Regions from separate parts of the Bacillus cereus group sp. RP43 genome, predicted to be linked through region 3. Evidence: riboswitches for the same ligand, from Rfam matches in the RefSeq annotation. Region 3 holds a riboswitch; each other region holds the start of a gene.

Region 1 (10,060 bases), 2.9 Mb from region 3:
ACACTTTGCATTGGATTATTAGGTCTTATTTATATTTTCAACTATTTTAGTACGAAAGGCTTTAACCTTACACTTGATATCGTTATTTTTATGTTATTAATTGCCGGACTAATTTTTCACCGTACTCCTATTCAATATATTCGTGCTTTCTCTGACTCAACAAAGAGTGCTTCAGGTATTTTACTTCAGTTTCCGTTCTACGCAGGAATTATGGGGATGATGATTGGAGTAAATAGTGAAGGGCTTTCGCTTGGAGGAGCTATTTCTACTTTCTTTATTAGCATTTCAAATGAAACCACATTCCCGCTCTTTACATTTTTAAGTGCTGGAATTGTTAATATTTTCGTTCCATCTGGAGGCGGACAATGGGCTGTACAAGCACCAATTATGATTCCAGCTGGCGCTGAACTTGGTGTACCTGCTGCGAAAACAGCGATGGCAATTGCATGGGGCGATGCTTGGACAAATTTAATTCAACCTTTCTGGGCATTACCGGCATTAGCAATAGCTGGTTTAGGCGCTCGTGATATTATGGGATTTTGTGTTGTTAATTTACTTTATGCAGGATTTATCATTAGTCTGTGTTTCTTATTTATTTAAACGAAAAGCTAGTTTTATACTAGCTTTTTTACATAATAATTCATTTATTTCCCATGCAATTTATAATCGTCTTCCACTCTATCTCCGTAAGATTTAATGCCGCAAATGCAAAAAAATCCTCACATACTTTTTCAATCAGATGTGGATTTTTCCCCAAGAAATTCCACTGTAACGCTTTAGGAAGACAATACGTTTCATATTCTTTACTTCCCCGTACTACCTCATCAACTTCTCTTTCACAAATCCCTCTTATTAAATAATCATTTCTTAATTGTATTTGAATTTGTTGAAACGTTTCACTACACTTCTTCAATTGGACTAAACAATTAATATACGTACGAAAAAGTTCGTCATCACAATTGCAACACTTTATAATACGATCGATTTCATTCATAATGTACGAGCCTTTTCTTCTATTTGTAATAGCCATTTTTCACGCTTCTCTAGTTTACTCGTTTTCACAGATTGAAAAACTGACCGTTTTATATCGCGAATGCCGCAAAAACGTAAAACCCCTCGTTTCATCATAATCCAATCTGCTGATCGATATAATAGGGCCACATACCATAACGGTGAGTCTAACGTATTAATAACCCATGCCTTCTTACCCTTCAATAACCCTGTTGGTAAAGCTCCTTCATATTTATAAGCAAATCCCGCTACAAAAATACGATCAATAAATCCTTTTAAAATAGCAGGCATGCCCCACCACCATATTGGATATATGAAAAGAAGAATATCCGCCTCCTGCACTAATTCTCTATATCGCTTCGTCTCTTCTTCATTTAGTAAATCCCGTCTTTTTTTCTCTTCATTAAATACAAGCACTGGATCAAATTGTTCTTTATATAAATCAAGTAACGTAACAGAATGATTTGTTTCCCCAAGTCCTTTTTGCACATGCTTTAATATTGCTGCGTTAAAGCTTGAAGGACTAGGGTGAGCGTATATAATTAGTACGTTCACTACAAAGCAACTCCCCTCTACAGTTAAATCTTCCCTTTCTTTAACATCTTCTCTACGATTTGGACATTTTTCGAACTTTGTAACAAACGATTTAGCACTGTTAGTAACTCTTCTTTTTCTAAACCTTTCAGTTGTTCTTTAACTGTACTCTCACCAGCACCTTGAATATCATACACAACTGCAGCCATATGCTTACAATAATTTTCATACGGACACTCGCAGCTACTTTTTGTAAAATCAGTAAGGTCAATAATCACTTCATAGTTCCCTGCATTTCCAGTAACGAAAGCAAATACTTTCTTGTCTTGTATTTCAACATCTTCTACATGTCCCTCTTCATAATATTCATAACCTTTATCCATAATGTACTTTGGAATCCATTTCGTTATATCTTTTAATAAGTAAGCGTACATAACAACACCCCTTCCTTTAATTCCCTTTTGACTTCAAAAACCCTGCATGTTATTCTAATTACTGTCAAGTAGCGAGTCTACATGGCAAAACGACTGACACCTATTCGGCGAAGGTGTCTCTTTTCATTTGCAGCCGATATGAAGTGCCTCTTTCAGGCACATTCAATCTTTGACACTACACACTCAACACCATTCCCTTGTATCAGGCTGCTTTAGCAGTCTTTTACGCTACATACTTCAAAAAAAAGAGAGCTCAGCTCCCTTTTCCCGCTTTATAAAATACCCCTTTTTCAGCATAGCGATATTCATCATCAGCTAAAGTAATTTTCCCATCCAGTTTGAGTTCATCTAATAATCTTGATAAATAAAATTGATGTAACATTTTTTTAGTGAATTTTCCTTCATGATGCGAAACGATATGTTCTTGAATATCTAACAATGATATTGGCTTATCTTGCTCTATCATATATTCATAAACTGTACTACGCAGTTTTACGTATTTTTCGAGTGTCACAGTACTTCGCAACCCCTTTCTTCTTATTATATGTTTTCGTAATCGGTTTTTTTGCAACAAAAAAACCTCTCCGATAAGAAGAAGTTACGTATATCTTCGTCTTATCTCCCAGAACAAATATGTTCTGCTGGAATTAGCACCTGCATCGCGGTTGCTGGGTTTCATCGGGCCAGTCCCTCCACCTCTCTGGATAAGAAAATATTCACTTTAAATTTAACTATACGTAATTTGATTATAATTGTCAAATAAATATAATAAATTATATTTTCTTCTTTATTGTTCATACTACAAAAAGATGTACAAAAGGAGGCTACTACGTTGCAAAAGAATGCTCGTGGATACGTACAAGATTCTTTTCATTCATTACAAGAAGCGAAACATTGTTTAGAAGATGCATTACAAACTGTTGAAGAAGATTTTAATCGTGCACGTATTGAACAATCCCTTTACGCTGTAGAGCAAGCATTACAAAGATGTGATTATACCGTTCACATCTTAGAACAAGAATGAAAACTTCCCATCAAAAGATGGGAAGTTTTTTCAAATGGCATACTTCATCATTATTGCCGTTATGATTAAAAAATATACAGAATTAACAATTTCTAGAATCCCTACTTTTAATATAGAAATCTTTTTGCCATACAACATAATGGCCCGAATTACACTTGGTACAAATATGAGTGAACACCATGGATTTATAGCAAATACAATTACCGTTAATACAATATGATATCCCCAAGATATAAAACGATACTTCGGATTATTTTTTTCACGAATCATCGTTTTCACATAAAACGTACTTCCTAAAAAATATAGAAATGAAATAAGCGCAATGAATAATGCTGTTTTATCTATGAATTTCATTGAGAAATAATAACTGATTAAACCACCTATACAAAACACTATAATCGCGCAAATGTCATTTAGTAATGCTCGTTCATTTTTTTGACGAGCGTAATACATATTTATAATAAACAATGGAATCATTAATACTGCGAATAAAAGAATTCGCCATTCATATAATAAAGAAATCATCCCAAATACAAATGCAATGATAAAATAAACAATGGCAGCGTGTAGAAATTCTTTTTTTCGTCTTTGCCTTATGTACATGAGAAATGGATAAGTAGCTAGATAGATAAAGAACCAGGCTAAAAACAATGGGATATGATAAAAAGTAGGTTTACCAAGTAATACACTTAATAGAAATGGTATGACAAGCATCGCCCATGCTCCATGTTGCTTCGGAATAACTAACTTCATTAACTATACACCTCCCTCTTGAAAATAGTTCTCACCTACTATTATACAAATAATTTCATATAATAACGGATATATATTGAATCTATTTTTTGACAATAAAAAATGCTTCTTACAATATGTAAGAAGCATGAAAGAGGCAAACGAATATGTAAGTCGCGACCCTACCTTATATGAGTATGCTTTTCTATGTCACGTTATGCTCATCTAATATACCGTATTTCTTTTTAAATCTTGTGAGGATCGTAATCCATGACGTGCTAAATAACAGAAGGAAAATAACATTCGATATCGCGTGACTCAGATCAAAGTAAAAACTTGCGACATAGTAAGCAATAACTGTTTCCCACGTTGCTTCCTGTATAAAACCAAGAAGACCCCAGAAATTCATAATCCAGCCAAATAGAAATCCAACGGCAAATCCATATATGAGTCGTCCCCATAGTTTTTTCATCAAAAATGTATTTCGGAGTAATCCTGCTATAAAACCGATCATGCCCCAAGAGAACATTTGCCACGGAGTCCACGGACCTTGTCCTAAAAAAATATTAGATACAATGGCCGCCGTTGCCCCAATCATAAAGCCAGTTTCACTTCCAAAAACAATTGCAGAAACGATAATAACAAAAGAAGTCGGTTGTACACTCGGTAATATCGAAAATGGTACCCTGCTAACCGCTGCAATAGCCGCTAACACAGCAACGATAACAATTTCACGTGAAACAAACGCCCTCCTTTCAAAACGGAAGTAGAAAGGTAACATAATGACAGCTAATAAAAACAAACTACTTACCATGTAATACCCGTCCATAATAAGAGTCGTAAAGAGTAGTGTACATATTACAACGACAAAAATAAATATTATAAACGCAACATATCGTTTGGACACGCTTCGTACACATCCTCCCACGTTAATGCAAATGGCAACTCTCTACGGATGAATCGGTTAATAGATGTTGTATAAAAGAAGTTACCACTAAAGAACTCTTTCGGTGCATCATTCATAATGACTTTCCCGTCAAATAACATCATACATTGATCAACGTATTTCGCTGCAAACTCAATATCGTGCGTTGTCATTACAATTGTTGCACCTTCTTTTTGCAATTGTTTAAACAGCTCTCCTACTCTTTCCTTTTTCCATGGATCTAGTCCCTTTGTCGGCTCATCCAGTAATAATAAAGTCGGCTTTGATAATAACGTTGTACATAATGCAAGTAGTTGTTGCTCCCCGCCGCTACAATCATGCGGATGGCGATCTTTAAGCGAATCTAACCAGAACTTTTCCAACATTTCTTCTGCTATTCCTTTTCCCTCTTCGCCATATAATTCACGAGCACGCTCATAAACCTCTTCCCATACTGTATCAAATGTAAAATGATAATACGGATGCTGTGATACATACCCTATACTTTTAAATCGTTCTTTCGAATCAATTTTATGTATCACTTTTCCATTCCACTTTACCTTACCTCTTCTAGCTTTTTGCAATCCTGCTAAAATCGTTAACAGTGTAGACTTCCCAGTTCCGTTTTTCCCAACTAGAGCTGTCCATTTTCCTTTTTCGATGTTCACTGTTAAATCTCGTAAAATAAGTGGACTATTTTTTTCATATTGAAAAGATATATGTTCTGCACTTAAAATTACTTCTTGCTTTTCACATTGTTCTACTTGCTCATTCCTATATGATATCGCTGAAAAATCATTCATTTTCATTTGCGCTTCTCGTACTGTAAACGGAATATCTTCTACATTCCACTCTAAAAACAATCTTGGAATTTGGGGAATGAATGGATGGAACTTTTCTACTTCCCACATGTTCGCTATCACACTTTTAGAAGTACCATCATAAACGATTCTGCCATTATCCATACAAACAACGCGTGTTGCGAGCGGTATAACTTCATCTAAACGATGTTCACTTAAAACTATCGTAATTCCGAGTTCTTCATTAATACGTTTTAACAATCCTAAAAACTCTTTTGCAGCAATCGGATCTAGCTGCGCTGTCGGTTCATCCAGTAATAGTAGCTTCGGCTGCATGACTAATACTGCTGCTAAATTTACTAGTTGTTTTTGACCACCAGATAAAGTATGAACAGATTGATGTAACAAATCTTGAAATCCTAAAAAGCTAATGAGTTCCGCTATTCTTTTTTGAATAATATGTGATGGTAGCCCGATATTTTCTAAAGAGAATGCTAATTCTTGAATAACTGTATCCATTACGAGCTGATTTTCTGGATTTTGAAATACCATACCAATTTCTTGTGCAGATAATAAATCTGGTACATCTTCTAATAAAGCACCATCATAATATATATGCCCCGAACGCGTGCCAATTGGAAGTAACTCCTTTTTAAAATGTTTCAATAAAGTTGTCTTCCCAGAGCCGGAGCCACCAGCAAGTACTATAAATTCTCCTTTTTGAACAGAAAGAGAAATATGCTGTAACGCGTATTCATTTTCATCAGCATATATAAATGATAAATTTTTTATTTCTGCATGCGCCACCATATCCACTCCCTTCCTTCCATCATAATTGGTAAACTAACAAACATCATAAATAGGAAAAACATAATTCCATCGTGTTGCTGGAATAGTATTGATTCCACTTTCGGATAGATGATCAATTTCCCTCCGCCGTAATAACTAAATATGAATGAGGCTATAAATAGAATACTTAAATAACTTAGCGTGTACCAATCGCGTCTTTCCATTCTATACCGAATATAAGTCGTACGCTTCGTTACACCAAACCCACGAGCTTGCATAGAATCTGCTGTTTGTAGTGCATCTTCTAACGAACAAACTAATAACACTTGCAGTAATTGCATTCCATTTCTTATACGCTCAATGAGTGAACCTGAATCTAATTGTACACCTTTCGTTTTTTGGACGAGTGTAATTTTCTTTAACCGCCTAATAAACAAAGGAACAAACCTCACTGTAATCATCGTTAACAATGCTACTTTCGGTGAAATCCTTGAAAATAAATATAAAAATTTATGACTCGAAATAATATCGTTATAAGAAGCAAACGTAAACATAATCGCAACTAATAATAAACCCATTACAAGTCCATACATACAAGCCTCAAGCTTAATCCGGCTATCTCCTAAATAAAATAAAGTAGTCGCTCCTCTATGCGTTAACAAAGAATTGAATAAAATTACCATCAAAAAGAATATAAAAGTACTAGGCAGCATCTTTCTTATTTTCTCGCCATTCCCTTGTACTATATTTAAGATTACTATTAGTACAATCGCTCCAATTAAAAAAAGAGGATGAAGACACATCATACATAGTATCATCACCCCAATATAATAGAAAAAATTCACAAAAGGATGTAAAGAAGAAAAGCTTATTTTCATAGTCCTTTACCGAAGATCCTTTCCTATTTTAATACAAACACCCACTCGATTGTATCTCCTGGTTTTACTTTTACTACACCAGCACTATAGTTTGGAAAAGCACCGTTCACACGATATTTCCATCCACTAGTAGCAGTAACATCTTTTTCATATAAATTATTAATACCTTTTACATAAATATCACCTTTAGAGCCCATTGCATCAATCTCTAATCCTGTGCCCGTTAGCACACTATAAACAGTGTCGCCTTCTTGTACATCAACCTTTTTCGCACCTAATAAGTATCCTTCATTTCCTTTTACGGAGATAGTAACTTGTTTCGGTTGCGGTTTCGGTACTGGTACTGGATCTGGTTTTGGTGGTTCAGGAGTTGTTACTGCCGGAGTCGGTACCGTTTTCTCCTCTTTATTCGGATCTTCCTTTTGCTCCTGCTTTGGTGTTTCTTTCGGCTGATTAACAACCTTTGCTTCTTCTTTTACTTCTGGTGCTTTCGGTTGCTGAGGTTTCTCTTCTTGTACTTTTTGTTGTTCTGGTTGTTTATTTGCAGCAGGCTGTTCCTTTGGTTGCTCTTCTTTTTTTACTTCCGGTTGTGCCTGCGCTTTTTCTTCTTTTTGTTTCTCTTCTACTTTTTGTTCTTGTTTATCTTTCTGCTCTTCTTGTGGTTTCTGCTCCGGTTCAGCTTGTTTCTCTTCCTGTTTCGGTATATCTTTTTGTTCTTCCTGTTTCGCTACTTCTTTTTGCTCTTCTTGCTTCGGTTCTGCCTTCTTCTCAGGCTTTACAGCCGTTTCTTCACATCCGGCTAATAATCCCAATGAAAGAATTAAAGAAATGAACCATTTCATCTTACTCATGCTGTCCTCACCTTTCATATTAAAGTGAAACTTTAATGAGTGGAGATTTTGTTCATCCCCACTCATTATTGGCTCTCACTTTTATAATAAAATTAGGAGCAAATGATTGCTCCTAATTTTTGTTAAGCTGCTTTACGTCTCCATAATACATATGCAGAAGCAATACATAATACACCCATACCTACTTCTGTTGCTGCACTATGAGAAGATGCTCCTGTTTGTGGTAATTGATTCTTATTCTTGTTTGTTTCTTTATTAACTCGTTCGTTATCTACAACAACTTTTAGATTTTCATCTTTTGGTTGTTTTTGTAACTCTTCTTGTTGTTTTGGCTGTTCTACAACTTCTTTTTCTTCTACAGTTGTCTCTGGCTCTACAATTGGTTTCGTATCGATTTCATTCTCTACTACATTTGACCAATCATAAATCGATTTCCCAAAATCTTTAAACTGAAGTAACGCTAAAAATGCTTGCTCTGTAGCCATTCCGCTACCTTTTTGATCACTCGGTAACCATTTGAACTCACCATTTGGAAGCTGGTATGACATTAAATTTTGTACCGCTTTATTAAGACGATCGTGATCTACATCTTTAACTAGCGATAGTCCAATAATCGCTTGTGCAGTACTATTAGAATTCTCTTGTCCATCAGCGGCAAAACCACCATTACCTAGCTGCTGCTTGTATAAATAATCAACAGCTTTTTGGATAGATGGCTTTACATCTGCTTGATCTTGATAAGGAGCTAATGCTGCTAATACCATACTTGTTACATCAACGCTACTAGCACTTTCTTTACTACTTGAACTATCATACGTCCAGCCACCGTCTGTATGCTGCGAGTTTAAAAGTGCTTGTACTAAATTAGCTCGATTCCATTTCGCTTCGGCCGGAACCTCATATTTCTTTGTATCTAATGCAAGTAATGTAAATGCGTATCCTGTAACAGAATTCACTTTATCTGATTCAAATAAATTTTGTACTAAATTTTGTCCCTCTACCTTTGTAGGATCTACATTCATTGCATTCATCATAATAATCGTTCTAGCTAAATCTGTTGCTGAAAAACGATTTAAACGCTTCTTAACCTTTTCAGCTACTGGCTGAACATAGTTTATTTTCGTTTCAAGTGGAACATTTACACCTGAACGAGCAAGTCCAATCGCAACCCAATCACTACCAATTCCATCTTGTAACATCTTTTCTGACGTTTTAGAAATCGCTTCGTTTAATTGTGTAGCTGAAATTTCGACTTTCTCTTGCTTTGGTTGTTCTGTTGTTTTATCTTCTAGTTTTGGTTCTTCTGTTTTACCATCTGGTTCTTCTGGTTTTGGTTCCTCTGTTTTACCATCTGGTTTTTCTGTTTTCGGTTCCTCTGTCTTTGGCTCTTCTACAGTTTTACAAGTGCCAAATTTATCCAACGTTTGTTGCAACGTTTCTTGACTCATATTGCTCCAGTCTGCGACGTAACGAAATGCAACAACATCCCCAGACTCTAATTTATAACTATCCGCCCCAACTTCTGCAGATTTGTCATTTACATCATACAACCAACCGCTCGTTGCTCCGGCCATTAATCCATCGATGCCCTTTATATACGTTCCAAATGACATACTTTCAGATGCTACTTTGTCACCCATAACTTTTTGTAGCAAACTAAAAGCTGTTTCTCCATCTTCAATGGAAACTTCTTTCGGACATAACATAATTCCTTTTTGTGATTCACCAATAATTGCAAGTTTCGCTGTCTTTCCTTCAGCAAACGTAATATGTACTGTATTCGCAAAAGAAACAAATACAAGTGCCACTGCCATTAATGATGTAAGCAGCCATTTCTTTAACATTGCCATTCCAAAATTCCCTCCCTTTACTAACATTTACACAAAAAAAGACCCTTTAAGGGCGTGTGATTGACACTCTCTTTTTGTAAGTGTCGAACAAAATGCACAACACCTCCTACCCGCATTATTCGCGGCTATATTTGTATAGGAAAAATAATTTCGATTATGAACGCACCATTGTGATAACATTCACTTTTCTAGGCAAAATTTACTCCCTTTTCAAGTTATCCCGCTATTCGCC
Region 2 (10,060 bases), 2.4 Mb from region 3:
TGTTCTCCTTGCTGCATTCGATTTAAAGCTTGAATTGCTTCTTCTAATGGATATACTTTATCAATGATTGGTTTAATATTATATTCCTCTATAAAATGAATCATCTTATTAAATTCCTCACTGCTCCCCATTGATGTTCCCATAATATCGATTTGATTATAAAATAATGCTCGTAACGGTAATTCGATTTTATCTCCTGAACTTGCACCAAAGTTAACGATTCTTCCATTTGGTTTTAATATATCAAAATATTTTAAGAAAGTCGCCGGACCTATACTATCTATAATTAAATCCACTTTTTCTCCATGTAGGCACTCTTCCCAATTACCAGAACTATTAAAAGAAAAGTCTGCTCCATATTTTTCAGCAGCCTTTCTTTTGTCCTCTATCCTTGAAGTAACACTCACCTTTGCTCCAATTGCTTTAGCAAATAACATAGCATAAGTAGCTACACCACCGCCAATTCCCGGAATTAGGACATGTTCTTCAGGTTTTAATCTACCTTTTGTAAAAAGCGCTCTATATGCAGTTAATGCCGATAAAGATAAAACGCCAGATTCTTCCCACGTAAGATAGGATGGCTTTTCCACTACATTTTCTGCTGGTACAATAACATATTCAGCAAATGTTCCATCTGCTGGTCCACCTAGTACTTCAGGTAACTCTGGTATTTCATGAGTATTATTCCATCCAATACTAGGATTTATAATAACCTCTGTATGTAGTGCAATATTTGAAACTCCTTCTCCTAATTCCGTAACAATACCTGCACCATCTGATCCTAAAATTAAAGGTAATTCGATTTCTTTTCTATTATTCATTATAAATAAATCACGATGATTTAAACCTGCTGCTTTTAATTTCACTTTAACCTCTCCAATGTTAGGAGTTATCTCAGGTGATAATTTATATTCTAAACCGTCTAATCCTTTTTTATGTTGATGTACAATAGCGTTCATTAATAATCCCCCTTAATAATTTTAGTGTACTAAAATTATCCAAATAAATAAAATAATCTGATTGTAACAACTAAAAAATAATAAAAATCATTATGATGAAAAAACAAAATCCTCCCCTCACTTTTTTGTAGGAAGGACTTTAATTGATACTACTTATACTTTGTTAATACTCTTTTTGGCCAATTCTAATATGTTGCAAATAAACGGTGCTTTTGCATTTGTATATGAAACACGATCAAAAGGATATGTAGCAGCAAGTTTCTCTTTTAATTTTCTATATTCTTCACGTGCCCACTCATGATTTTTTAGAAAGTCTCGAAATAAAAGGTTGTTCTTCCATTCTTCACTATTATAAATATAAACATGTAAATGGTGGGTACCAGCTCTCCATTTACCTTTTCTAAAAAAACGCCAATTAAGTGTTTCTTTTGGAACATATTCATAGCCAATTTCCGCTAGGGGTTCCCTCCAATTTTCGGTAATTTGTAAATTTGTTACGCCAATCATCATATCAATAAGCGGTTTAGCCCCTAATCCTTCTACGGCCGTGCTTCCTATATGTTCAATAGCAATAATTTCTTCATTTAGTAACGGCACAATTTTATTTTTTTCATTTAAAAACTCTGTATGCCAATAATGTTCGTACGGTTTAATTAAGATTTTTCCATCCATTTTCTTTCCTCCTTATAACTACACATCATTATATTTATAAAATTTAATTGTATTAACATAGGGATTTTACAAAATATGTCGAATATTATAATAGACAACTTAATTATACTAAATATGAGGTGAATCATGAAAGATATTCCAGTTAAAATTCAGTTAGATACTATAACATTCCAACTAAAAAAACATCATAATTTTGATTGGCTTACGAAACTAGGAACAGTATTTGCAGTTTTTGACCAACAAGATTCCGGTAATATAAGTTTCGGTGTTGAAAAGAATGGGAAAAAGAACTTTATTAAATATGCAGGGGCACAAACACTCGCATATAATGCTTCTACAAATGAAGCTATAAAAAGATTAAAAAGCTCAGTTACTATATACAATGAATTAAAACACATTTCTCTTATAAATTTAATTGATCACTACCCTGTACAACATGGATATGTTTTAATTTTTGATTGGTTTGACGGTGAGTGTCTTCACCCGCACTGGAGTTTCCCACCCTCAGCAAAATATAATGATCCTAACTCACCATTTTATAAATATAAGAAATTATCCGTTAAAAATAGGCTAATTTCATTAAATTCTATTTTTAATTTCCATACTTACGTTGAACACAAAAACTATGTAGCTATTGATTTTTATGACGGTAGTATTTTGTACAACTTTAAAACTAATGAAACAAAAATTTGTGATATTGATTTATACAGTAACAAACCGTATGTAAATAAGATGGGGCGAATGTGGGGATCATCTCGTTTTATGTCACCTGAAGAGTTTCAACTTAATGCTATAATAGACGGGAAAACTAATGTATTTAATATGGGGGCTATGGCTTTCGCACTATTAGGTGGCGGGCAAGATCGTTCCTTTATAAAATGGGAAGCTGGCGAAGGATTATATGAAGTAGCATACCGTGCTGTAAATGAAAATCGTAGTAAGCGCTATGCGTCAATGGAAGAGTTTAATAATGCATGGTTAAAAGTCTATAACACTGAAAAGTTATAAAAACTACATACATTATAAAAGTACATGTAAAACTTGTACTTTTATAATGTATAATACATATGGGATTGAAATTCAGGATAACGGGGCATGTATTATGAACTTTGTTTATATTAATCAAAATGTTTTAAATAATCTTCTTTATATTTTAAGCAGTATATTTGTTTTTTATTTTATTTATGATAGTGGGTACTTCGGGAAGAAATATAAGAAACTACTTATCATTCTTTGTACGAGTATCCCACTAATTTTATGTATGCGGTATCCCATCTATATGGATGAAAATTATATTCACGATTTAAGACAAATCCCCTTTTTAATTGGTACACTTTATGGTGGATTTCCTGTCGGTATTGCATTACTCATGATTTTATTAATAATACGTTTTATGTTTTATGGTTTTAGCCTGTTAACAATCATTGTTTATGGAACGATGTTAATAATTACAGCATTCGCATCATCAAAATTTAATACATACAATAGGAAAATAAAAGTAGCTTCATCTATGTTTTTAACTTTTTTCCTTGCAATATTTACAACAGTAATTGTTTTAACTCTATCAGATTTTGAAGTGAATAATTTGTACATTATTTATTTCATTCTATTACCAACTATTTTAATATTATTTATGGTCTATTTTAATGAAGTTTTAAAAGATGCAATATTCATGCGATCAAAATTAATAAAAGTTGAAAAAATGGAGATTGTCAGCCAACTCGCTGCAAGTATTTCACATGAAGTAAGGAATCCATTAACTGTTGTAAAAGGATTTACACAACTTTTAAAAACACCCAATATTACTCAACAATCCAAAGATGAGTATATTGAACATATTCTTGAAGAGTTAAATCGTGCACAAGCAATTATTGATGATTACTTAACTTTTGCCAAGCCGGCTTCAGAAAGACTAGATCATATTTCAGTGGGGCACGAGTTAAATCGAGTTATTAATATGATGTTGCCTTTTTGTAACATGAATACTATTAATATTACAAAAGAGTTCTCCGGTGGAACAATTATTGGTAATACACAGCACTTCCATCAATGTTTTTTAAACTTAATTAAAAACAGTATTGAAGCAATGCCGAATGGCGGTGATCTTATTATTTCTGCATCTGTTAGTAATAATAAAGTTATAATACGGATTCAAGATAGTGGGATTGGAATGTCGCAAGAGCAAATCAATCGATTTGGTGAACCATATTTTAGTACAAAAACGAAAGGTACGGGTTTAGGAACGATGGTTGCTGTAAAAATTATCGAAACGATGCGAGGCACATTGAAAATCCGAAGTGTTATAAATAAAGGAACTACTTTAACCATCACATTACCTAAATACAGTAATGAGGAGATTTCGTATAATAAATGAAAAAGGAGCTATTAAGCTCCTTTTTCATTTATTTCGATACAAAAAGTATCTGCTATGTTTTTTAAAGTTTACATTTTGTAGAGATTAATTAGAAATTAGTAACCTTAGCTCCAACAGCTACATCCAACAATAATTAATAAAATAAATAACACAACTAATAATGCGAAACCTCCACCAAAACCACAAGAACCGCCGAAACTCATATTTTCTCCTCCTTTTGGTTTGAAAACTAATAGGTAGTTGATCATTTTAACTGGTTCGTATTATACAGTATGTGTATCTCCCTTTTTTGAGCATGTCTTCATAAAATTAGTAAAAGCACTCTATTGAGAGTGCTTTAAAATGGGTACCAGAAATTCTTGAATACATTTACTTTTAAGTACACTGCAATAATTAAAATGATAATACCAACAAAAAGAGTGATGTAATCTACTTTTTGAGCATTCTTTGCATAGTACCACGTACGTTTGTCTTTCTTTCCAAACCCTCTTAAATCCATTGCATTTGAAACTGTATCAATTCTTTCTAAAGAATGAATAATAAGTGGCCAAAAAATCAAAATACGATTTTTCATACGAATCCATAAGCTTGCTTCTCCCTTTTCAAAAGGTACGCCTCTTGCCTCCTGTGCATGTTTAATGATTATATATTCAGATTGAATGTTTGGCATATAACGCAGTGCAATATTTATTGCATATGTAATTTTATAAGGAATAGCAAATTTATTTAAGCTGCTGACAAATTCACTTGGATGAGTTGTATAAATAAAAAGAAGTGTAAATGGTAATAACGTAAAATATTTTAATGAAAGTGTAGCGGCAAAAAATAATGTTTCGTATGTAATTGTTGCATAACCTATATGAAAAAAAGATGTGTATGTTCCTGTTAATTCCGATCCATGTGCTGGAGTAATAGCAAGAATCATAACAGAATTTAATAAACTAAATGTAAATATAACACTGAAAACAACTATAATTTTACGAAACTGAATTTTAGCGATTAAGAGGCCGACACATCCAATAATAAATAAAATTAGCAATATACGAAAATCAAAAAATAAAAAAGTAAGAGTCATACAAAATATAAATAAAGATAACTTAATTGCACCATCCATACGATGAAAATATGTATTATGCATATTCCTCCCTCCTATTAGCCTCAATATAAAGTTTCACAAATGTTTCTGGAGTTGGAATTCCGCTTAATTTAGCTAGTTTTATTAATGAAATCTCCCGTAGATTAGCTCTTTGTAACGTTCCTTGATCCCCTAAAACAGCAGATACAGTATTGTCCGCAATAATTTTCCCTTCATGCAGAACTACCGCTCGATTTGCGTATTCTAAAGCAAGATTCATATCGTGTGTGATAAAAATAAAGGATATGCCCTTTTCAGCCAATGTTCTTATAAACGACATAAACTGTTTGTAATGGTAGTAATCTTGCCCTGCTGTCGGCTCATCTAATATAATAAGTTTTGGGTTTGTTGTAAGTACAGAAGCAATGGTTAGTCTCTTTTTTTGCCCGTAGCTTAATGCCTGAATTGGCCAATTACGAAATGGATATAATCCACAAATTTTCAAAACAACTTCCACTCTACTACTAATTTCTTCTTTAGAAACCTTTTTTAATTTTAATGTGAATGAAACCTCCTCTAAAACAGTACGTTGTGTAATCATATGATTTGGGTTTTGCATAACATACGAAATAACTTCGCCACGTTTACGGATAGACCACGTATTTATGTTTTCTCCAGCGAATGTAATTCTCCCATTTTTTGTTTTATTTATTCCTATTAGACTATGAGCTAGTGTCGATTTACCTGCTCCATTATGACCCAATAACGCTACTATTTCACCTTCTCTTATTGAAAGGTTTATATCTTCTAATGCTGTATGTTTGTTATTATACGAAAATGATAAATTTTCTATTTGACATACTTCTCTATTTTTATGTGTGTCTTCAAATGAAACTTGTTTCTGCATCCAATTCTTCATTACGCTATTAACTTTTTCATTACAGAGATTTTCAATTGGGAACAACAGGTTATTGTTATTGACAAAATTTAATTTCTTTAGAACTTCTATATAAATAGGTTCTCTTAGCCCGATATTTGGTAATATATTAGATGCTAATATTTTATCCGGTGAACCCATCGCAACAATTTCTCCTTCATCGATTAAAATAATTTTGTCTAAATCAAGGTTTAAAATTTCTTCTATTCGATGTTCAATAATTACAATTGTTTTATTATATTTCTCATGAATATCTTTAATGAGTTCTATAGTATTCAAACTACTTGCTGGATCTAAGTTAGCTAACGGTTCATCAAATAATAATATATCTGCATTTGTCGTTAGTAAACCTGCAAGAGAGACTGTCTGTTTTTGCCCTCCTGATAATTCATGAGGACTTTGTGCATGAAAATTCTGCATGTTTACTTTTTTTAAAGAATCATTAACAATTTTTTTCATTTCATTTTGATTTACACATTCGTTTTCTAATGAAAATGCTACATCTTCTTCGACAGTAAGACCAATAAATTGTGAATCTTGATCTTGTAATATTGTTCCTACATGTTTACTCTGTTCAAAAATACTTCCCTCTCTCGGATCCTTTCCAGCTATTAAAATATTACCAGTACTAATCCCTTCGTAAGAAAATGGGATTAGCCCATTAATACAATGAGCTAATGTTGACTTACCTGAACCACTTCTTCCAGCTATTAGTACCTTTTCCCCAGGATATATATGAAATGTAATTTCTTTTAAAGTAGGCTGTGCGGCATGCCCATATTGAAAGGTAAATTGTTCAAAAGATATAATTGGTTGCATGTATACATCCCTACTTTTCAATTTTTAAATGTGTATGTTTCTTATTTGCTTTAGCTAGACCAATCGTGATTGGTAATCCAAGAACTAAAAATACGATAATGTCTGAAATGGTTGCTCCTAGTACTTGTATAACGATTTTGTCAAACGGTTCTCCCATCACAATAATATCGAATGCACCCGCAAATATAATGGCAATGACAATTCCAACTAACCCCGCTATTGCAAAATAAGAAATATCACGGTTATTATACGCTCCATTTTTTACACTGAAACCAGTTCTTTTTTGTATAAGACCCATTGAAAATCCGATAATCCCCGAACTAAACACCCATCCCCACCAAATACCCCAACCAGCGATTGTATCTGTAACGGTATGGCCAATAAGCCCTATTAATAGTCCTGCTACTGGGCCAAATAACGCACCAAAAACTGTTAATATAGCCAATGCTGGTTTAATAAATGTATTGGGTGCGATAGAAAATCCCCAAAGCCCTAATATCCCGTATAAAGCTGCTCCAATTCCGATTGCTACTACTAGTTTTGTCGTTAATTTGTTCATTACAATTCTCCTCTCCTATTATCCCGCTTTTAATACTCTATATTTATTTTGAAAATGAATTATGCATCGACACTTCCTTTCTATACAACAAAAAATGACCCCTTAAATTAAGAGGTCATTTTCTTTCACGTACAAGAATCCTCTTATCTTTCAAAAGACATATAAATGTCCTCTGCGGAATTAGCACCTTCCTATGCATTTACATAGGGGTTGCTGAGGCTTCGTAGGGCCGTTCCCTCTACCTCTCTGGATAAGTATGTATTTGTAATCTGTATTATGGCACTAACAATTAAAAAATTCAACACTTTGCTTAATTTTTTTATTTTTCTATAAATAGTTCACTTAAATCATTGTATTCTTATCGGAATTATGAAATAATGAATTCAAAATTGTTACGGGAGGAATACATGATGAAAGTTATTGGCCTAATTGGCGGACTAAGTTGGGAATCAACATCGTTATACTATAAACATATAAATACACTAACCCTCTCTCAATATGAACAAAATGCGAAGCTTGTTTTATATAGCATGGACTTTGGTGAGGTAACTACATTATTACAAAATCATCAATATGAAGAAGTGAAAAATGAGTTAGTCACAGTAGCCAAAAAGGTAGAAAACTCTGGGGCTGAATGTTTACTAATGTGTTCTAATACTGTACATCTATTTGCTGAGGAAGTAGAACAAGCAATATCAATCCCACTTCTTCATATCGGTGATGTAAGTGCTAAAGAAATGGTAGAACAGAATATAAAACGTATCGGACTATTAGGAACAAAACAAACGATGGAACAAGATTTCTATACATCACGACTAGCAAAATATAACATTGAGACAATTATCCCAAATGACGAAGAAAGAACTTTTATCCATCACGTCATATTAAACGAATTAAGTAGAGGCATTATTTCAGAAACTTCAAGAGAGAAACTAATACAAATTACCAATTCATTAATTCAAAACGGTGCGGAAGGTATATTACTAGGCTGTACTGAAATACCATTGCTTATTTCCCAAAATGACCTTACTGTTCCTGTTTTTGATACTGCTTTTTTACATGCAAATACTGCTGTACAATTTGCTGGATAATAATATAAAAGCATAAAGGTAGATCCTCTATGCTTTTATATTGTCCGGACTATTTATTTAAAAGAGCATCAATAACTGCAATGGCTCTTTTGGAACCACCACACTCTAAAAAACTTTCATTCAGTTTTCGAATGCCATGTTTATACTTTTTATTTGAAAGAACGTCTGTTACCGCCTCTTTTAAAGTTTGCTCATTAACATGCTCTTTCAATAATCTATGTGCTGCCTCAAGCTCAGTTAATCTTTGCGCTATCATAGGTTGATCTTTATCATGCGGTATTATCACAAATGGGACATTGTAATAAATTGCATCGTGCACACTATTCATTCCACCATGTGTAATAAAAACATCTGCTTCACTTAATATTTCTGATTGAGGTACGTAAGGGGCTATAATAAAGTTGTCTGGCGCTTGCTTAATTTTTGAAATATCATTTCTATCACCGATCGCCATTACTACAATCCCTTCGAAATTTGAAAAAGCATCAATACACGTATTAAAAAATGGTTCGAGCCCTTCAAGAAGTGTTCCCATTGAAATATAAATAACTTTCTTTTTTGAAAGCAATTCAAGTGGAAACTTTGCATTTGTTTTGCGCTTTATAATACTCGGTCCAATAAAAATATTGTTTTCTCCGAACGAATCGCTATTAGGTTGAAAATAACGACTTGTATACACGAGACTAATATCTCCCTTATTATGCATAAATTGAAGATTATTTTTGGGCTTTACTCCAAATTCATGTTCCATTTGATACAGCAACTTTTCAGAGAGTTCATCGGGTTGGAATTGTATTTCTGCATTTGGATGAAAAGGCAAGGTTTCCAATAATTCTGGTGGAATTAAAAATATAGGAGAGGAAACTATGCCTGGAACTTGTAAATATTCCTTTACTAACTCTCCGGCACCAAATATATCATAAACTACGAAATCAAAATTTATGCTTTTACATAATTCTTTCGTAATTTCTAATATATAAAAAGAAGTTTGAACATGTACATGAAAGAAAGATTTTAATCCATATGAAGTTTCATTATCAATAGAAATCTCCTTTAATAAATCCGGATGAGTATGTACAATAGCCCCCAAAACTTCAAGCCTTTCCTTAAAGTTTTCCGTTGTAATATAGTGTACGTTATCTCCTCTTTCAGTAAAGGCCTTTACTAAACTTAATGTAGGATTCACATGTCCCTCTGCAGGAAAATTAACTATTAAAATATTCAACACGTATTTCTCACTCCTTACAATTCAATGTTCTTATTAATCGTACTGTTATTATTACAAGCAATCTTCCTCTAATAGTCCCAATATGCTTACTACTTTAGGTTGATAAATAATTATCAGTCATCGGAAAAGGCATCTACATAAGTAGATGCCTAACTGTGATAAGGAGTGTTCTGTGAGGTTAGGGTAAGCTTTTCTGCTTGTCCTATGCTATCAATATATGAATTATTTTATAAAACGTGAATAGTTAATAGAATTATTTTAACCACTTTATTTGATCAAATGGATAATATACCATTTTCACTTTACCGATTACATGTGACTCATCGATAAGTCCAAGTGTATTCCT
Region 3 (10,060 bases):
TCGGGCTGCCCGCAAATAGCGGGATAAAATTAATTATTTTAAAGGAGTTATAAGATGGATCCCTTACTCCTAGCCACCATAGGATTGCCATTAACAATTGTCATACTCGTAATCATCGGCTTCTATAAACTCTTCATTAAAAAGAAACGTATCACTTCTTTTTATACTCCATTCGATAATATTACTGGACAAACAATTTCAGAATTTCACGAAGAACAGAAGGTATTAGTATCCGAGGATGAAGACGGAGATGGTAAGAAGAAAAAATAACCTTGCGCATGCGCAAGGTTATTTTTGGGCCTCTGTCTGAAAACGTTTATAGTATGTCGATGCTGTTGCAAAATTAATTTCTATATCACGAATTAATGATGAATCTTCTTCTTTAGCTAACTTCTGTAATTTTTTCATCGCTTGTTCCGATTCATTCAAGAAACCAACATATACCTCATGTTCTTGCTCTTTCGACTTTGGAACACGAATTTCTTTACGCATATTATCAATATCTTCTAACATGCTCGTTGTTACCTTTTGCACATCTTCTTTATATGTAGCATTCGTTATTTCCTTACCGCCCTTTTCTTTTGCCACTTCAAATAACTGTAACGCCTTATTAATTTCTTTATTTATTTTCGTATCATATTTTTCATGTACTGCGCTGTATTCTTTCATTTCTTCTGTTTGCTCAGTGGATTGCTCTACCTTTTCTTTCGGTTCTTTCGTATCTTTATTTCCATTACATCCTGCTAGAAGGATCATACTTCCCATTACAGCAATACCCAAAACCTTCTTCATCTCGAATTCTCCTTTTATCTACAGCTACTACTAATTATAGTTTCTTTTATCTCCACTTGTTATTATACCGAGAACGCCCTACTTTTTACACTTAAGACGATATCTTAATATACATACCAACATTTTTGTCACAGTATCGTCACTTTATGCAAATAACTTTTGCATGAGTTATTTCAAAGAAATGAAAAAAAGAGCTGATTCAGGGAAATGTTTGAATCAGCTCTTTTTTGTTAAGCCTCTAAATTTTGTTTTTGTTGCAGTTCAAACTGCTTTTCACTTCTTTTTGCCATGAATAAATAACATAACACAGCACCAATTTCACAAAGAGCTATAACAACACCCATAGGAAGTGCTGTATTGCTTCCACCAATACCTACTAGCGGTGCTACAAGTGCTCCTGAAATGAACTGTAATAAACCTAGTAAAGCTGACGCTGTTCCTGCTGCTTGTTTTTGATTTCTCATCGCTAACGAGAAGCCGGTTGTTGATACAACCCCAACACTTGATACAACAAGGAATAGCGAGCATAAAACACCGATTAGCCCTATTCCAAGTACGATTGTAAGTAGTAACGATAGACCGCCAACAGCCGCAATAATAATACCAACAACAAATAAAGTTTTTTCATTAACTTTCCCCGCTAAGCGGCCAGTAACTTGGCTAGCAATAATAATACCAATACCGTTAATTGCAAAGAACAAACTAAACTGTTGTGGTGATGCCCCGTATATATTTTGCAACACAAACGGTGAACCAGAAATATAAGCAAACATTGCAGCTGTTACTAATCCTTGCGACAATGCATACCCCATAAATAAACGATCTTTCAGAAGCTTTCCGTATGTTGCAAGCGTTCCTGATAATCCACCTGTCTCTCTTTCTTCAGGTGGTAATGTTTCACGTAATACGAAAGTAGCTGATATTAGCATGAATACACTAATTGCTCCAAGAACGATAAAAACGCCGCGCCATGATGTGAACTGTAATAATTGCCCTCCAATAATCGGTGCCAAAATAGGCGCTGCTCCGTTTACTAACATAAGCAGTGAGAAAAACTTCGTCATTTCAGAACCTGAATACATATCACGTACCATTGCACGTGATATAACGATACCAGCAGACCCTGAAGCACCTTGTAAGAAACGTAAAAGCACTAAACTCCAAATCGATGGTGCAACAGCACAAAGTAAAGAAGAAGCAACATAAATAATAAGAGCGATAATAAGAGGTTTGCGTCTTCCGTAAATGTCACTAATTGAACCAACAAATAACTGTCCCACTGAAAGCCCAAGTAAACAAGCTGTCAATGTAAGCTGCGCAAGAGATGCCCCCGTTTGTAAATCATCTGTTAACTTCGGTAAAGATGGCAAATACATATCAATAGATAATGGCCCGATTGCCGTAAGTGTCCCTAATACAAGAATCATCCATAACCTGTTTGCCTTTACAGGTTTATATACTTCGTGATTAACTCCATTCACTTTTTTCATTCACCCTTTCATATAAATATCGAATCGTAACAATTATAGTTACAACATAAATATACGTCAAGTATACTGTATTTTCCTGTTTAATAATGTAAAAAAAAGCGATAGAATCTCTATCGCTTTACTTTTTCAAATTACTATTTACAAATTTAGATACAGATGCCATCATTTCTCCTGTGTCTAAATATGTGATTTGAATTGGATCTCCTACTTCTGTAAACATTGCATACGGGAATTTCTTCGCCGGTACCATAAATACTTTTTGCTCGTTTTCTAATAGTACGTACACAATCGTATTTTCACCTGATTTTTCTTTATACACACGTTGTACAGTACCTTCTTTTTGCGCTTCTTTCCCATTTGAAGTCGGTCTAAATGAATCACCACTTCCGCTCAGCGCATTTTTATAATTCTCAAGTGCTTCTTTTTGCGTTGAACCTGTTGCAAACACTTTTGCATTAGAAGCATATATGACAGTATGAGCACGTACTAATCCCCCGTCATCAATAACCGGTACAATCCAAGAAGGTTTACCATATACGTTATAAATAACCGGCATTGTTCCATGCCATTTCTCTCTCTTAAAGGAATTATCCACTACTTCTGTAGCAGCCGAACCGTCCATAATTCCCTTCACTTCTTTTCCGTTATAGTAATACAACTTTCCTGTACGTGCATCAACTAATGAGTAACCGAGAGCAGAATCTACTCCTTCTTTCGGAGAGGTAAAGTCTGTAAAGTAATACAGTTTACCATCTTTTCCAAAGATCGGCGTAACGCCTTCCTTCGTCCCCCACTCAGTCGGAATCTTCATGTCAGTTTGTGAGAATTTCGTATTCCAAAATCCGTGAATATATTTTCCGAAGTACGTATTTAACGTAGATGCTGTTTCATGATTTAATACACCATCAACGAATTTAGGTGCATTCCCTTTATCATATCGCTTCACATCACCTGTTTGTGCATCAACAACGACAACGCCTTCTACTTCAAACCCTGATCTTCCTGAAATAAACTCACCGTATGTCATTGTATAATACGGTTTTCCTTTATCATCAACTTCAAATTTTGGTTTCCCTTTAAAAACTAAATCTGGCTCTGCTTTTCGAACAGCACGTTCTAATTTATTACCAAAAAACATACTTGGTACATACTTCATTTTATATCCAAGATGTAATTTCGCTTCCGCATCAGGATTTGTACCTGACATTGTTACGTAACCTGGTATTGTTCCTGCCTTACGCGCTTTAAAAAATCCCGAAACTTCTATCGGTGCTACATACAAGGCTTCACCATTTACCATTTGTGGCGTTAATTCCCCTAGCTCAAAATAAGCTACTTTCGGAATATCACCAAATACCTTTTTCATTTTATTTTCCGCTGTTTTAGGCGGAACTGTAAACGGTTGGTCATTTTCAGTAAATGGCTCTGAAATATCTTTCTCTACCTTAACAACAGAATCATATTTCTTTTGCGAGATTACTATATCGTGCAAATAACCAAAATAGCCGTAACTTGCGAGTAAAACAAACATTAGAAGTCCTTTTAACGTACCTTCTAATTTCCCTACCTGCTCTTGTGAGAATAAAACAAGCCCAATTAAAATCGCTACTGCAACAGAATAATGAGTAAGAATAGAATCTGCTCGATCATCAATTAGCCAGAAATATTCATAGATTGCAATACCTATCCAAAATAAAACAGGAATAACTAAAATAGATGATTTCTTACCCTTTACAACTTTCTCATTTCCTCCTTTATCCACCGCGCGAATTTTATTACCGCTTCTAGTCCATGGAATCAAAAACAAAGTGAGAATAGCTAAAACTATAAATTTCATCAAAGGCAATGTCCCCTTTTCTTTTGTCTTCTCCATAAGTATAACAAATAAAGGGTAATCAGGTAAAAATGGGTATGATTATATTTTTTTGCTACTTAATACAATTCCACTCACTACATATAAAACTGAAGCAATGTAAAAAATAGTCCCTATTGTAAAGAAATCCACTAGGTAACCAGTTGCAATTATAGCTACTCCGCCACCAATTGATGTCCATACATGGTATTTTCCAATTTCGTAACCAGCTTCCTTATGCGCTACCTTTCGTGCTAACGATGTCTTCTCCGTATTACGCTGCACAGCACCTAAAATACCCATTAAAATTTGGAGAATGTATACATGCCAAACTTCTGTTGCAATAGGGAAACAAAGCATTAATATAGACATGGACCATGCGTATATAATTAATAACTTTCTATCACCTATCCTATCAGAGGTTCTTCCAACTAACGGATATACTAGAGCTGAAGTTAAGGCAAATAAACCGTACGCCCAGCCAAATTGCGAGAAACTATTTCCAACATTTCGAAGCAATAGTATATAAAAAGGAAATACCATGCTACCCGCCATCATAATAATGCTTTGTGAGGCCACAAATCTTCTATATGTCATTTGCTATACTCCTTATAAAATAAATTCACAAATCTTTCCTCTGGATCTACTTCCTTCTTCTTCTGAAGGAATTCTTCTATGCGAGGATACGCTTTCTTTAGTTGCTCCTTCGCCGGATAAGAATAATACGGTAAATAATAACTCCCATTATGCTTTAAAGTAACATCTATCATCTTCTGAATGACCACTTTTGTTTTCTTTATTTCATCCTCAGAACGCCCTTGATTAATTAGAAGCACAAGCGCAAACATATCATCTTTCGCGTAAGATAGCACCGCATTCTCATTCTTTTCTACATAGCGGATTGTAATGTTAAGAAGGTTTAATTCCTCTTCATTTAAAACACTTCGTAAATCATCTATATACTCTGCAAAACTATCTATTGGTACAAAGTACTCTTGTAAAACTTCGGTCAAGTTCGGGTTATCGTATTCCATAAAGGCACTATCAGATCTCATTACGTTATTTCGAGTTTCGTACTTACCATCTTTACGTTCAAAATAACTTCTTTGTATATCCCAAAATGCACCCTTTCCCCAGTCACTATAACGTGATAACCCGAGCAAAAATTTCGGCGCAGCTATAATATTTTCTTCTTTTAATTTGCTGTACTCTCTCAGCTTCTGCTGATCTTCTGCTAGTACATAATCTGTCACATACATTTCTTTTAAAAATGAATTTGGGGCAACAGAAATACGTCCTAAATGCATACGTATATTCTCGTCCTTTCTCACCTTCTCCTTAAAATATGAAGAGTACTCCTTATAATCTATTACCTTCGTATGCGTTTCATATAATTCATCATTTGTTAATTTGAGCGTCACATCTAAAATCACCCCAAACAATCCGTATCCCCCAATTACATACGGAAACAAGTCAGCATTTTCTTCTCTACTTACATTACGCATAGTACCATCTGCCATTAACAATCTGAACGACTCTACTGTATCAATCAATGCCTCATGACGAATATCACGCCCATGTACATTTACACTTAATGAACCACCAACAGTGAAAATATTTTGAGATTGCATCACCTGAACTGCAAGGTCGTATGGGTTTATTTTCTTTTGAATGTCATTCCATGTCACACCACTTTGTACTCTAATCCTCTTCTTCTCCGGATCAAACTCTAATATTTTGTTATATCCTTTCATATCAAGCATCGTACCGTTCGGATAATACGTCTGTCCGCCTTGGCTATGTTGTATACCTGCAATCGAAATCTTCTCTCCAGAAACATTTGCATCTCGCACCAGCTTTTTTAATGATCCCTCATCCTCAGCATCTTCAACACGCTTAATTTTTGTTGGAAGCAACTTCCCTACATCGCTCATAATAGGATGATTCAGTTGCCCTTTATATGTATGTATAGATGTCGCGAGCAACACTGTATACGCTACAATTACAACCGCTATTTTTCTTTTTTTCAAATGGCACTCTCCTCTTCTAATGTTCTTCCTCTTCATATTGTACCTATTTTCCTAAGAAGAAAGTATTAACAAAAAAGAGAGACCATTTATTTTAGGTCCCTCTCTCATCAAGACTATCACTTTGCTGCTGGCAGCTGTATTGCCTCAAACTTTTCGTACGATGTATATTTTGCACTCGTAATAATGTGTGTCTTATCCTCACCATTACTACTCATAATCATATCTATCTTCGCTGATTCATATTTAAAATCTTTTGTAATGATATATTCTGCATCTACTTCTTCTATCTTTGCGTTTTGTGCTTGTAGCATTTTCTTCTGCGTTTCATCCATGCTAGCTAACATACTTTCTGTTTCTTTCCCTTTTAATATGAACTTCAGTTTATACTTGTCTCCACTTTTCTCCATCTTCATTTTATCTAAAACTACTGCTGGCACTTCTAAATTATCTACAATATCTTGAGTTGCTTTCATCTCGCCAGTATTTAATTGCTCCTCCGGTACAGATATAACTTCTCCTGTATTAGGATTTTTCACCTGACCAGCAACTTTACCATCCACAGCATACACTACAACATCTGTACCAGAAATATTCATTTCAGAACGAGAATTCTTTTTCTTTGGCTCTAATTGCATTTTAGCCTTTAGTATATTCATCTCTGTTCCTTCAGCTTTTATCTCTACATCATATGTCATCGTTACATTTTCTTCATTTTTAAAAGCGTCATTCGTTTTCTTGAAAACATCCTTCGCTGCTAACTCTTTTTCTTTCTGCATGGCTTCTTTTTTCGGTTCATCAGTCTTTGTTGTTTTCTCATTACTACACCCTGCACCTAAAATAACTGCAAGGATCATACTAGAAGTTAAAATAAGTTTTTTCATAATTTCTCCTCCTTTTCAAAAGGATATCATCTATTTTCCTTTGAAATCTATATACTTTTTAATATTTCTATTTAACTTTATTTCTCGAATAACAACATGTTTAAAGAAATACTTAAATATGATGTAAATAAAAACAACTAAATTCAGGAGGTCATTATGAAAGCAATTATTTGCACAAAGTATGGGCCGCCTAATGTTCTCAAACTTCAAGATGTAGAGAAACCTACTCCAAAAAAAAATGAAGTATTAGTTAAAATTCACGCAACAAGTGTAACAACTGGAGATTGTAGAATGCGCGGCTTTAATAGCCCCCTTTTATTTTGGATTCCTATGCGGATTATATTAGGTTTTAAAAAACCAAGAAAGCCTATACTCGGCGTGGAGCTATCTGGTGAAATCGAAGAAATAGGAACAGATGTAACTCAATTTAAAAAAGGAGACCAAGTTTTCGCATTAACAGAGCTTAATGTCGGTGGTTATGCAGAATATACATGTGTACATGAAAGCGGATTGATATCATTAAAACCTACCAATGTGACGTATGAAGAAGCTGCCGTTATTCCTTTTGGTGGAACTTCAGCATTACACTTCCTGAGAAAAGGACGTATAAGAAAAGGGCAACAAGTACTTATATATGGCGCATCTGGTTCAGTAGGAACAGCTGCCGTACAACTTGCTAAATATTTTGGCGCGACCATTACAGCTGTTTGTAGTAATTCAAATTTTGAACTAGTGCAATCTTTAGGAGCTAATCACGTAATTGATTATACGAAAGAAGATTTTACAAAGCGGGCTGAACGCTACGATATTATATTTGATGCAGTTGGAAAAATTAAAAAATCCCATTGCAAGAAAGCATTAACCGCTAACGGTAAATACGTGTCGGTCAATGGAACGATGGCAAAAGTGAGTAAAGAAGATATGCTTCTACTAAAAATGCTAACGGAAGAAGAAAAATTAAAGCCAGTTATTGATAAAACTTATCCGTTAGAAGAAATTTCAGAGGCTCATACGTACGTAGAGACCGGACATAAAAAAGGTAATGTTTCTATTACCTTAAAATAAAATATATTCAGAAAATAACATTGACAATTCTTTTTGTAAGATTTACTATTAGTACCATATTTAAAAACTACATACACATACTCTTATCAAGAGTGGCGGAGGGACTGGCCCGATGATGCCCGGCAACCGAGCTTAGAACGTATAAGCTAAGGTGCTAATTCCTGCAGAACGATTTTCGTTTTGGAAGATAAGAGAGGAACCTATTTCGTCTATTCGGCACCTCTCTTATTTTTGAGAGGTGCTTTTTATTTTGGAACGTATATTAAGGGGGAATTATAGATGAAAAAGGTATTATTAAGTATTGTAAGTGGGGCTGTATTATTGTTAGGTGCATGTGGTGCTAATTCTGATAAAGAGGTAAAAGCATTAGATGAGAAAAAGATTACTGTCGGTGTAACAGGCGGACCGCATGAACAAATTTTTGAAAAGGTGAAAGAAGTTGCAGCAAAAGATGGTCTCCAAATCGATGTAAAAGTATTTAATGATTATGTAGCGCCAAACGTATCTTTAGATGAAAAAAGCCTCGATGTAAACAGCTATCAAACTAAATCTTATTTAGACGTATTTAAAGCTGAACGTAATATGAAATTAACTGAAGTATTTTCCACAGTAACATTCCCTATGGGCATATACTCTAAAAACTTAAAAGATGTAAAAGAATTAAAAGAGGGCGACGCAATTGCTGTCCCAAACGATCCAACAAATGAGTTGCGTGCTTTAAAGCTATTTGAAAAAGCAGGGGTTTTAAAAGTGGATCCAAAAGCTACAGAAAAAGCGACTGCAAAAGATGTAATTGAAAATCCGAAAAATTTAAAGATTGTTGAATTAGAGGCATCTCAATTACCAACGCAGCTAGGTGAAGTGAAGGCAGCTGCGATTAATACAAACTTTGCATTAGGTGCAAAATTAAGTCCAGCAAAAGATTCGATTTTCCGCGAAGGAAAAGATTCACCATATGTGAACTGGGTCGTTGTTCGTACTGAAAATAAAGATGATGCAGTTGTAAATAAATTGAAGAAAGCTTATCAATCTAAAGAAGTAAAAGATTTCATTGAGAAAAAATTCGATGGTTCTGTTTTACCGTCTTGGTAGGAGTTGACTATAATGATTGAATTAAAAAACGTCTCCAAAGTATTCTCAACAAAAAAAGGGAATGTTGAGGCCCTTAAACCAACTTCCCTTAGAGTAAAAAAGGGCGAAGTATTCGGAATCATTGGATATAGCGGCGCTGGTAAAAGTACATTAAATCGTTGTGTAAATTTATTAGAAAAACCAACGACAGGAAATATCATTATAAACGAACAAGATTTAACAACCTTATCGACAAAGGAACTAGCAAAAGCGAGACAAAAAATCGGCATGATTTTTCAAGGATTCAATTTACTTAAAACCGTTACCGTTTATGAAAACATCGCACTACCCTTACGTCTATCTGGTCTTCCCAAAAATGAAATTGAAAAAAGGGTAGAAAAGTATTTACGCATTGTTGATCTTTTTAATAGAAAAGATGCCTATCCAAGTGAATTATCTGGTGGTCAAAAACAACGTGTAGCGATCGCTCGCGCACTATCTCATGAGCCTGAAGTTTTATTAAGCGATGAAGCAACGAGCGCATTAGATCCGGAAACGACCGATTCTATTCTTGATTTATTATTAAAGATTAATGAAGAAATCGGGATTACGATTTTACTAATTACACACGAAATGAATGTCATCCAGCGTATTTGTGACCAAGTTGCCGTTATGGAACATGGAGCGGTAATCGAAAGTGGAACCGTAAAAGATATTTTTACAAACCCACAACATGTAACAACGAAGAAATTTGTAAATAGCGCATTTGCAGCTAAAATTCCAGAAGAGGTACAGAAAGAGCTACAAAATACTGGAGAAATCGTAACACTTTCATTTATAGGAACCACTTCAGGAGAACCAGCGTTAGCTGTCGCTACA

Evidence for each region. Region 3 has a riboswitch for S-adenosylmethionine ahead of QCI75_RS25795 (MetQ/NlpA family ABC transporter substrate-binding protein). Riboswitches for the same ligand answer to the same signal wherever they lie in the genome.
Region 1: another riboswitch for S-adenosylmethionine. It lies ahead of QCI75_RS10935 (hypothetical protein); the one in region 3 lies ahead of QCI75_RS25795 (MetQ/NlpA family ABC transporter substrate-binding protein).
Region 2: another riboswitch for S-adenosylmethionine. It lies ahead of QCI75_RS13730 (ECF-type riboflavin transporter substrate-binding protein); the one in region 3 lies ahead of QCI75_RS25795 (MetQ/NlpA family ABC transporter substrate-binding protein).

Annotation. Positions count from the first base shown of each region.
Region 1 is NZ_JARVHQ010000001.1:2,075,515-2,085,574, reverse strand. It holds gene QCI75_RS10955 (short-chain fatty acid transporter) at 1-600, shown strand, start outside; gene QCI75_RS10950 (group-specific protein) at 641-994, opposite strand; gene QCI75_RS10945 (NAD(P)H-dependent oxidoreductase) at 991-1,566, opposite strand; gene QCI75_RS10940 (SWIM zinc finger family protein) at 1,590-1,979, opposite strand; gene QCI75_RS10935 (hypothetical protein) at 2,233-2,553, opposite strand; SAM riboswitch class I at 2,592-2,690, opposite strand; gene QCI75_RS10930 (hypothetical protein) at 2,812-3,003, shown strand; gene QCI75_RS10925 (YwiC-like family protein) at 3,034-3,756, opposite strand; gene QCI75_RS10920 (ECF transporter S component) at 3,941-4,642, opposite strand; gene QCI75_RS10915 (ABC transporter ATP-binding protein) at 4,615-6,270, opposite strand; gene QCI75_RS10910 (energy-coupling factor transporter transmembrane component T) at 6,249-7,127, opposite strand; gene QCI75_RS10905 (DUF4430 domain-containing protein) at 7,151-7,978, opposite strand; gene QCI75_RS10900 (DUF4430 domain-containing protein) at 8,101-9,855, opposite strand.
Region 2 is NZ_JARVHQ010000001.1:2,589,585-2,599,644, reverse strand. It holds gene QCI75_RS13765 (zinc-binding dehydrogenase) at 1-959, opposite strand, end outside; gene QCI75_RS13760 (GrpB family protein) at 1,113-1,631, opposite strand; gene QCI75_RS13755 (protein kinase family protein) at 1,758-2,639, shown strand; gene QCI75_RS13750 (LytS/YhcK type 5TM receptor domain-containing protein) at 2,686-4,005, shown strand; gene QCI75_RS13745 (YjcZ family sporulation protein) at 4,110-4,208, opposite strand; gene QCI75_RS13740 (energy-coupling factor transporter transmembrane component T family protein) at 4,343-5,143, opposite strand; gene QCI75_RS13735 (energy-coupling factor transporter ATPase) at 5,136-6,836, opposite strand; gene QCI75_RS13730 (ECF-type riboflavin transporter substrate-binding protein) at 6,847-7,395, opposite strand; SAM riboswitch class I at 7,536-7,652, opposite strand; gene QCI75_RS13725 (aspartate/glutamate racemase family protein) at 7,803-8,486, shown strand; gene QCI75_RS13720 (macrolide family glycosyltransferase) at 8,536-9,714, opposite strand; gene lepB (signal peptidase I) at 9,968-10,060, opposite strand, start outside.
Region 3 is NZ_JARVHQ010000001.1:4,972,357-4,982,416, forward strand. It holds gene QCI75_RS25755 (DUF3951 domain-containing protein) at 55-270, shown strand; gene QCI75_RS25760 (hypothetical protein) at 289-792, opposite strand; gene QCI75_RS25765 (multidrug effflux MFS transporter) at 1,023-2,282, opposite strand; gene QCI75_RS25770 (DUF3981 domain-containing protein) at 2,401-4,119, opposite strand; gene QCI75_RS25775 (MFS transporter) at 4,198-4,731, opposite strand; gene QCI75_RS25780 (FAD-binding protein) at 4,728-6,164, opposite strand; gene QCI75_RS25785 (hypothetical protein) at 6,281-7,045, opposite strand; gene QCI75_RS25790 (NAD(P)-dependent alcohol dehydrogenase) at 7,202-8,110, shown strand; SAM riboswitch class I at 8,191-8,304, shown strand; gene QCI75_RS25795 (MetQ/NlpA family ABC transporter substrate-binding protein) at 8,390-9,202, shown strand; gene QCI75_RS25800 (methionine ABC transporter ATP-binding protein) at 9,215-10,060, shown strand, end outside.